3 regions of the Pseudomonas sp. 1928-m genome follow, and region 2 is predicted to be linked to each of the others. Evidence: riboswitches for the same ligand, from Rfam matches in the RefSeq annotation. Region 2 holds a riboswitch; each other region holds the start of a gene.
What was found. Region 2 has a riboswitch for cobalamin ahead of cobG (precorrin-3B synthase). Riboswitches for the same ligand answer to the same signal wherever they lie in the genome.

Region 1 (2,258 bases), 840 kb from region 2:
AGCGCTGGACAATCCGCACATTGATCAGGAAGACAAGTTCGCCCGCTTGGTTACCGCCGTAGGCAAGTATTGGATCTGCAAACGCGCGCCGGCCATGATCAACGAGGCCGCCGAATGCATGGGTGGCGCCGGGTATGTCGAGGACACCATCCTCCCAAGGCTGTACCGCGAAGCACCGGTCAACTCGACCTGGGAAGGCTCGGGCAACGTGCAGTGCCTGGACGTGCTGCGCGCCCTGTCCAAGGAGCCGGGCGTGCTCGATGCGCTGTTCGCTGAGTTGGGCGATGGCCATGGTGATGCGCGGCTGAAATCCCATATCACGCAACTGCAGGCGGATTTTCGCGATACCGCAGATATTCAGTACCGCGCCCGTCAGCTGACTGAAGACGTAGCCCTAGCGCTGCAAGCCAAGCTGCTGTTGGAAGCCGGCAATGCGCCAGTGTCCGATGCCTTTATCGCCAGCCGTCTGGGCGGGCAGGGCGGTCGGGTCTACGGCACCTTGCCGCGTGGGCTGGATGTTGACGCGCTGGTGGCGCGCAGCACGCCGCATTTGATCTAAGGCGTCGAGCATGCACGCCAGTCTTTTTCAGCAGTTACAGGCCTGGCTGGCCGGTGATATCGGTGCGGACTACGGTATCTCTCAGCTGCAGGCCGCAGCCGGAGTGGCGAGCTTCAGCAGTCAGCCGCCGGCTGTGCACTTCAATCCGCTCGGCGGAGTGCACGGCGGCTACACCGCCACGCTGTTCGATGCGGCGCTGGGGCTGGCGGTGTATTCGCAGGCCAGCGCCGAAGAGGTCTATGTGACCGCCAGCCTGCAGGTAAATTACCTGCGCCCGATTGGTCTTGCGGCTTTGCCGCTCCGCACCGAAGCCCGTGTGCAGCAGCGCGAGGGGCGACAGGTCGCAGTGCAGGCCACGCTGCATGATGCTCAGGGGCAGCTGTGCGCCAATGCCAGTGGCGTCTTCACCTGCTTGCGTCATACGGCGTAAGGCGCCTGGCTCTGTCATTTCTCTTAGCCGCCGGGTAAGGTGGCCGCCGATGGTTCCGGTTCGCATTTATGCGACTGGATGAAAAGGGAACAGGGTGCGGCGCACGTCGCCAATGCCCTGGCTGCCCCCGCAACTGTAAACGGTGAATAACGCCCAGATGCCACTGACCGCAAGGTCGGGAAGGCGGGCGCAGTGTCAAGCCGTGAGCCAGGAGACCTGCCATCGAAGCCGGGCGCTTATGCCCAATCCCTCAATCCAGATCATCGCGCGGTGGGCGCGGTACAGGAATCTCTATGCACATCGAACCCGAAGTCGTTACTGGCGCCAAACTCTTTCTTAGTTATGCAACCGCCGCAGGTGCCTTTGGCCTCACGGCCAAGCTTGCCCTCGACAGCGTACGCAGCAACGGTGGCGCTGCCGCCCTGGCGCTGCGTAGCCTGCTGACCACTGCCCTGGTGTTCTGCTTCTTCGAGGTATTGCCGCATCACCCCGTGGGCGTCTCCGAGGTGCATCTGATTCTGGGCTCGACGCTGCTTCTGCTGTTCGGTGCCGGTGCCACGGCTATCGGTCTGGCGCTTGGCCTGTTGTTGCAGGGTTTGCTGTTTGCCCAGTTTGACCTGCCGCAGTACGGCATGAACGTCACCACGCTGCTGGTGCCGCTGTGGGCTATCAGCCTGCTGGCCAAGCGCATCATCGCGCCGGGCACCGCATACGTGGACCTCTCCTACAAGCAGGCGCTGGCGCTGTCGACGGCCTATCAGGGCGGTATCGTTGCCTGGGTCGGCTTCTGGGCGTTCTACGGCAACGGCTTTTCTGGCGAGAACCTGGCGGCGGTGGGCAGCTTCGGTTTGGCCTATATGAGCGTGATCCTGATTGAGCCACTGGTTGATCTGGGTGTGCTGGCCGCCGCCAAGGCGCTGTCGGCTTATAGCCGCGGGCCGTTGTTCAACGCGCGTCTGCACCAGCCGGCCTGATCACTTAGCGGCGACGCTGCCAGATCAGCTTGCCGGTATTGCTCTCAGTGACCAGGTACTGGTCACTGAAGCGATAGTAGGCGGCAGGCTGGTAGTCACTGCGGCCCTGCATCTGCACCTCCAGCAGGCCGTTGTTGCTCTGCCAGCGGCCGCTGTATTGCAGCTCGCCAGGGCTGTCGTAGTTCCAGTCGGCGCCACCTGCCACGCTGCGTGTCCATTGCGAAACGCTGCCGTCATCACTCAGTTGCAGAATCATCTGGGTGGTCATCGAGGCAAAGCTGGCGCCGCCGCTGTT
Region 2 (2,258 bases):
CTTCGCTTTGCAGGGTCACGGCATTGGCCAGCAAACGCCCGCCCGGTTTCAGGCTGGCCCAGCACTGCTCCAGCACACCGGGGATGGTCACCCCGCCGCCAATAAAGATCGCATCCGGCGCCGCCAATCCGGCCAAGGCTTCGGGCGCGCGGCCGGCGACCAGTTGCAGGCCCGGCACGCCGAGAGCATCGCGGTTGTGTTGGATATGCGCCTGACGACCGGCATCGGCCTCGATGGCCAGCGCTCGGCAACTTGTATGCGCGCGCATCCATTCGATGCCAATGGAGCCGCAACCCGCGCCGACATCCCAGAGCAGCTCACCCGGTTGCGGCGCCAGGCGCGCCAGGGTGATGGCGCGCACATCGCGCTTGGTCAGCTGGCCGTCGTGCTGATAGGCGTCGTCCGGCAACCCCGGAGTGAGCGGCAGCAGGCGCACATCGGCACCAGCCACACAGTCGATTGCCAGCAGATTGAGATCGGCGACGCGTGATACGGCCCAATCGCTGGCCAGACCATCGATGCGCCGTTCCTGATCGCCGCCCAGGTGCTCCAGCACGGTCAAACGGCTGGGACCAAAACCGCGTTCACGTAGCAACTCGGCCACGGCCGCCGGGCTGTCGCCGTCATTACTCAAAACTAACAGCCGCGCGCCGGGGAAAATCTGCGCCTGCAGCGCCGCCAACGGCCGCGCCACCAGCGACAGCACCGTCACCTCCTGCAACGGCCAACCCAGCCGAGCAGCAGCCAGTGAGACGGATGAGGGCGCAGAGAACACCCGCAATTCCTCGGCCGGCAGTTGCCGCGCCAGGCTCGCGCCAACGCCGTAGAACAGCGGATCACCGCTGGCCAACACGCAGACCGGCGTACCGCGCCGCGCCAGGACCTGCTCCAGGCTGAATGGGCTCGGCCAGAGTTCGTGCTGCCCCGGCAGATCGCTAGGCAACAGCGCCAGCTGCCGTGGGCTGCCGACGATCCACTGCGCCTCGCCCAACGCCAGCCGCGCCGCCTCACCCAGGCCGGCATAGCCGTCTTCACCGATACCCACCAGGGTTAACCAGGCCGTCATGCGCTTTCCTCAAACCGTCATCAGCGCGTCGCCCGACCAGCTGGCTGTCGTGCCCGCGCGCAAAGCGGGCATAATAGCGCCTTCGTCGGTGCCCACCGCCATTGTGCATAGGGCCTAAGAGGGAATCCGGAGCGATCCGCTGATCGTGACCGAGCTGCCCCCGCAACTGTAAACAGCGAGTCTGCCGCAACTGTGCCACTGGGTAACCGGGAAGGCCGCGCCAGATGATGACCTGTCAGCCAGGAGACCTGCCGACGACGCTAGTCGCGAGTGCCAACATCGGGCGGGGTGTACCGATGCCATGAAACCCCCTGTGGGCGGGTTTCGCTGGTTCGGTCGCCGCGTCGTAGTAGCTGGTGAACCGTTTGCGCGACTGTCTAACCTCCGCCGATCTGCCTGCCCCACGCCCCGAAAAACCGGGATCGGCGTGCCCCGGCCTGCTGCGTATCGTTCCGGCACTGGACGGTGGCATCTGCCGGGTCAAGCTGGCTGGCGGCGTGCTCAGCAGCCAGCAGGCACGGGCTATTGCCGAGGCAGCAGAGCGCTGCGCCAGCGGCGTGCTGGAACTGACCAACCGCAGCAATCTGCAAATTCGCGGCGTGCTGCCAGGCCAGCAGGCCGAACTGATCGAGCGCCTGCTGGCCGCCGGCCTCGGCCCAAGTAACCCGGCCGCCGACGATGTGCGCAACCTGCTGCTCAGCCCCGCCGCCGGCCTTGATCCGCACGCCCTGCTCGACACCCGCCCGCTGGCCGCCGCGTTGCTTGAGCTGCTGCAAGCCACCCCTGCGCTGCATGGGCTATCGGCCAAGTTCGCTATTCAGCTGGACGGCGGCGAAGCCCTGGCCATGCTCGAACACCCCCACGATATCTGGCTGAGCGCCCTGCCCGGCACGCCGGCTCGCTTGGCCTTTGGCTTGGCCGGTTGCCCGGGTGATCAGCCGCTGGGCGTGGTCGACGTTGAGCAAGCCGTACCGCTGGTGGAACAACTGCTCAGGCTGTTTCTCCAGCTAGCGGGTAATGAACATAGCCGGATGCGCCAGCTGCTCGCCGCAATATCGCCCAGCCAACTGCTGCAACAGCTGCAAACGCGCCTGCCCTTTGCCGTGCAGGCGCCACCGACCGATTGGCAACACAAACCAGTCAGCCCACGCGCGCCGATGGGCATTTATCCACAGCAGCAAAACGCCCTTTG
Region 3 (2,258 bases), on a different contig from region 2:
AGCAATTGTCGGCTCTGGCTACTGCAGCTAATGCGCCAATACTTGAAGCTGAGCAAGTAGCTGCTGCATTGGATGAGGAACCGGCCGCCGAGGATATTGATCAAGCGTTGAAGCTGGCTCTTTCTCGTAATGCGCCATTAGCGATTATTCAGATGCTAGCCGAGCGTCTCGATAGTCTTGATCGTGGCGACGAGTCAGCACTGTTCTTTGCCCTGAGTAATCGTGACGCGTTGATCTATTTGTTGGATAAAGGAGCGTCGATTAATTATGCCAATGGCTTTGGTAAAACTGCTCTGTTCTATGCCATCGAGAATGCTCAGCCTGAAGTAGTCAGCTTGTTGCTTGAGCGTGGTGCTGATCCCAATCGCTCGTATAAAAGTATTGAGGAGATAGAGCGTGAGCCTTGTGTATATGACATAAAGCATGGCCTCCGCACTCCGTTGATGCATGCTGCCCAGCATGCAGATTTGGCCGTTATGGCACTGTTGATTGAGGCTGGCGCACGTCTACGGGATTTAGACTCCCTCGGTTGGAGTGCGCTGGATTATGCGGTAACCCATGAGCGGTCGGAGAATGCAAATTACTTGCGTAGCAAAGGGGGCTGAGTGTGTGAGTGCAACAGGGCAGTCAGCTCGCTTAGGTACTATTAAAGACTTTTCACTGCATCTCGGTTTGACGCTCCGGCACCAACTCTCTACCCTTCGCGCCTTGTAACAGGTGCCCCCGACGCTGTGCGTGCGCGGGGTGAAACTGGGAAGTCGGTGCGTTGTGCATTTACGCCAACTATTCCGACGCTGCCCCCGCAACGGTAAGTGAGTCAAACGCCGCTATTGCCACTGTGCTCAAGCATGGGAAGGCGCGGTATAGAACCGCAAGGTTCGCTCACAAGCCCGGAGACCGGCCTGTTGCAGTCCACGGCATCGCGGAGGGCGATGGCTGGCGTGTGGTTTGCCCTATGCGCAGGCCCGCGCTGTCCCTATCCCCGCGTGCTTTTTCCAGCCAGATCGCCCTGTGGCGGTGGAGCAGCGCGATGACTGAATCGATTGAACGTGACGCCCGGCACAAGGCGCGCATGGCCCGCAAGAAAGCCCTGATCGATGAAAAGATTGCCCAGGCCCAGGACGAGTACGGCCTGCTGCTGGTGCACAGCGGCAATGGCAAGGGCAAGAGCAGCAGCGCTTTTGGCATGGTCGCCCGCGCCCTGGGTCACGGCCTCAAGGTCGGCGTGGTGCAATTTATCAAGGGGGCGGCCAGCACCGGCGAAGAAACCTTCTTCCGCCGCTTTCCCGATGAAGTCAGCTACCACGTAATGGGCGAGGGCTTTACCTGGGAGACGCAGGATCGCCAGCGCGATATCGATAAGGCCCGCGAAGCCTGGGCGGTGGCGGCGCAGCTGCTGAATGACCCGGCCATCGGCCTGGTGGTGCTCGACGAGCTGAATATCGCCCTGAAATACGGCTATCTGGAACTCGACGCGGTGCTCGCCGACATCGAAGCGCGGCCGTTGCTGCAGCATGTGGTGGTAACCGGTCGCGGCGCGCTGCCGGGGATGATCGAGGCGGCGGATACCGTCACCGAGATGAGCCTGATCAAGCACGCGTTCAAGGCCGGGGTTAAGGCGCAGAAGGGGGTCGAGTTTTGACCAGCGCTCGTTCATGCCCGGCGTTATTGATCGCCGCACCGGCTTCCGGCCAAGGCAAGACTACGGTGACCGCCGCCTTGGCGCGTTTGCATGCGCGTCAGGGCAAGCGCGTGCGGGTGTTCAAGTGTGGCCCGGACTTTCTCGACCCGATGATCCTCGCCCGCGCCAGCGGCGCGCCGGTGTATCAACTCGACCTGTGGATGGTCGGCGCCGTGGAGAGCCGCAAGCTGCTCTGGGAAGCCGCAGGTGAAGCTGATCTGATTCTGATCGAAGGGGTGATGGGCTTGTTCGATGGCACGCCGTCTGCGGCCGACCTGGCGCGGCACTTTGGTGTGCCAGTGCTGGCGGTGATCGACGGCTCGGCCATGGCGCAGACCTTCGGTGCTATGGCCCATGGTCTGGCGACCTTTCAGCCTGATCTGCCGTTCTCCGGGGTGCTCGGCAACCGGGTTGGCAGCACGCGGCACGGCGAGATATTGCGCGACGCGCTGCCGGCCTCGATCCGCTGGTACGGCGCCTTGCCGCGCAGCGCCGAAGTCGGTTTGCCGAGTCGCCATCTGGGTCTGGTGCAGGCGGGTGAGCTGGTCGACCTGGATGCGCGCCTGGACGCCGCCGC

Region 1: linked by a shared signal. The riboswitch ahead of P3C18_RS04900 (energy-coupling factor ABC transporter permease) and the one ahead of cobG (precorrin-3B synthase) in region 2 are both predicted to bind cobalamin.
Region 3: linked by a shared signal. The riboswitch ahead of cobO (cob(I)yrinic acid a,c-diamide adenosyltransferase) and the one ahead of cobG (precorrin-3B synthase) in region 2 are both predicted to bind cobalamin.

What each region holds. Positions count from the first base shown of each region.
Region 1 covers NZ_JARIXO010000001.1:1,106,768-1,109,025, forward strand. Annotated here, with positions in the region: gene P3C18_RS04890 (acyl-CoA dehydrogenase family protein) at 1-559, shown strand, start outside; gene P3C18_RS04895 (PaaI family thioesterase) at 570-989, shown strand; cobalamin riboswitch at 1,023-1,228, shown strand; gene P3C18_RS04900 (energy-coupling factor ABC transporter permease) at 1,283-1,963, shown strand; gene P3C18_RS04905 (hypothetical protein) at 1,968-2,258, opposite strand, start outside.
Region 2 covers NZ_JARIXO010000001.1:263,881-266,138, reverse strand. Annotated here, with positions in the region: gene cbiE (precorrin-6y C5,15-methyltransferase (decarboxylating) subunit CbiE) at 1-1,066, opposite strand, end outside; cobalamin riboswitch at 1,136-1,337, shown strand; gene cobG (precorrin-3B synthase) at 1,432-2,258, shown strand, end outside.
Region 3 covers NZ_JARIXO010000004.1:63,231-65,488, forward strand. Annotated here, with positions in the region: gene P3C18_RS14155 (ankyrin repeat domain-containing protein) at 1-605, shown strand, start outside; cobalamin riboswitch at 699-921, shown strand; gene cobO (cob(I)yrinic acid a,c-diamide adenosyltransferase) at 1,031-1,642, shown strand; gene P3C18_RS14165 (cobyrinate a,c-diamide synthase) at 1,639-2,258, shown strand, end outside.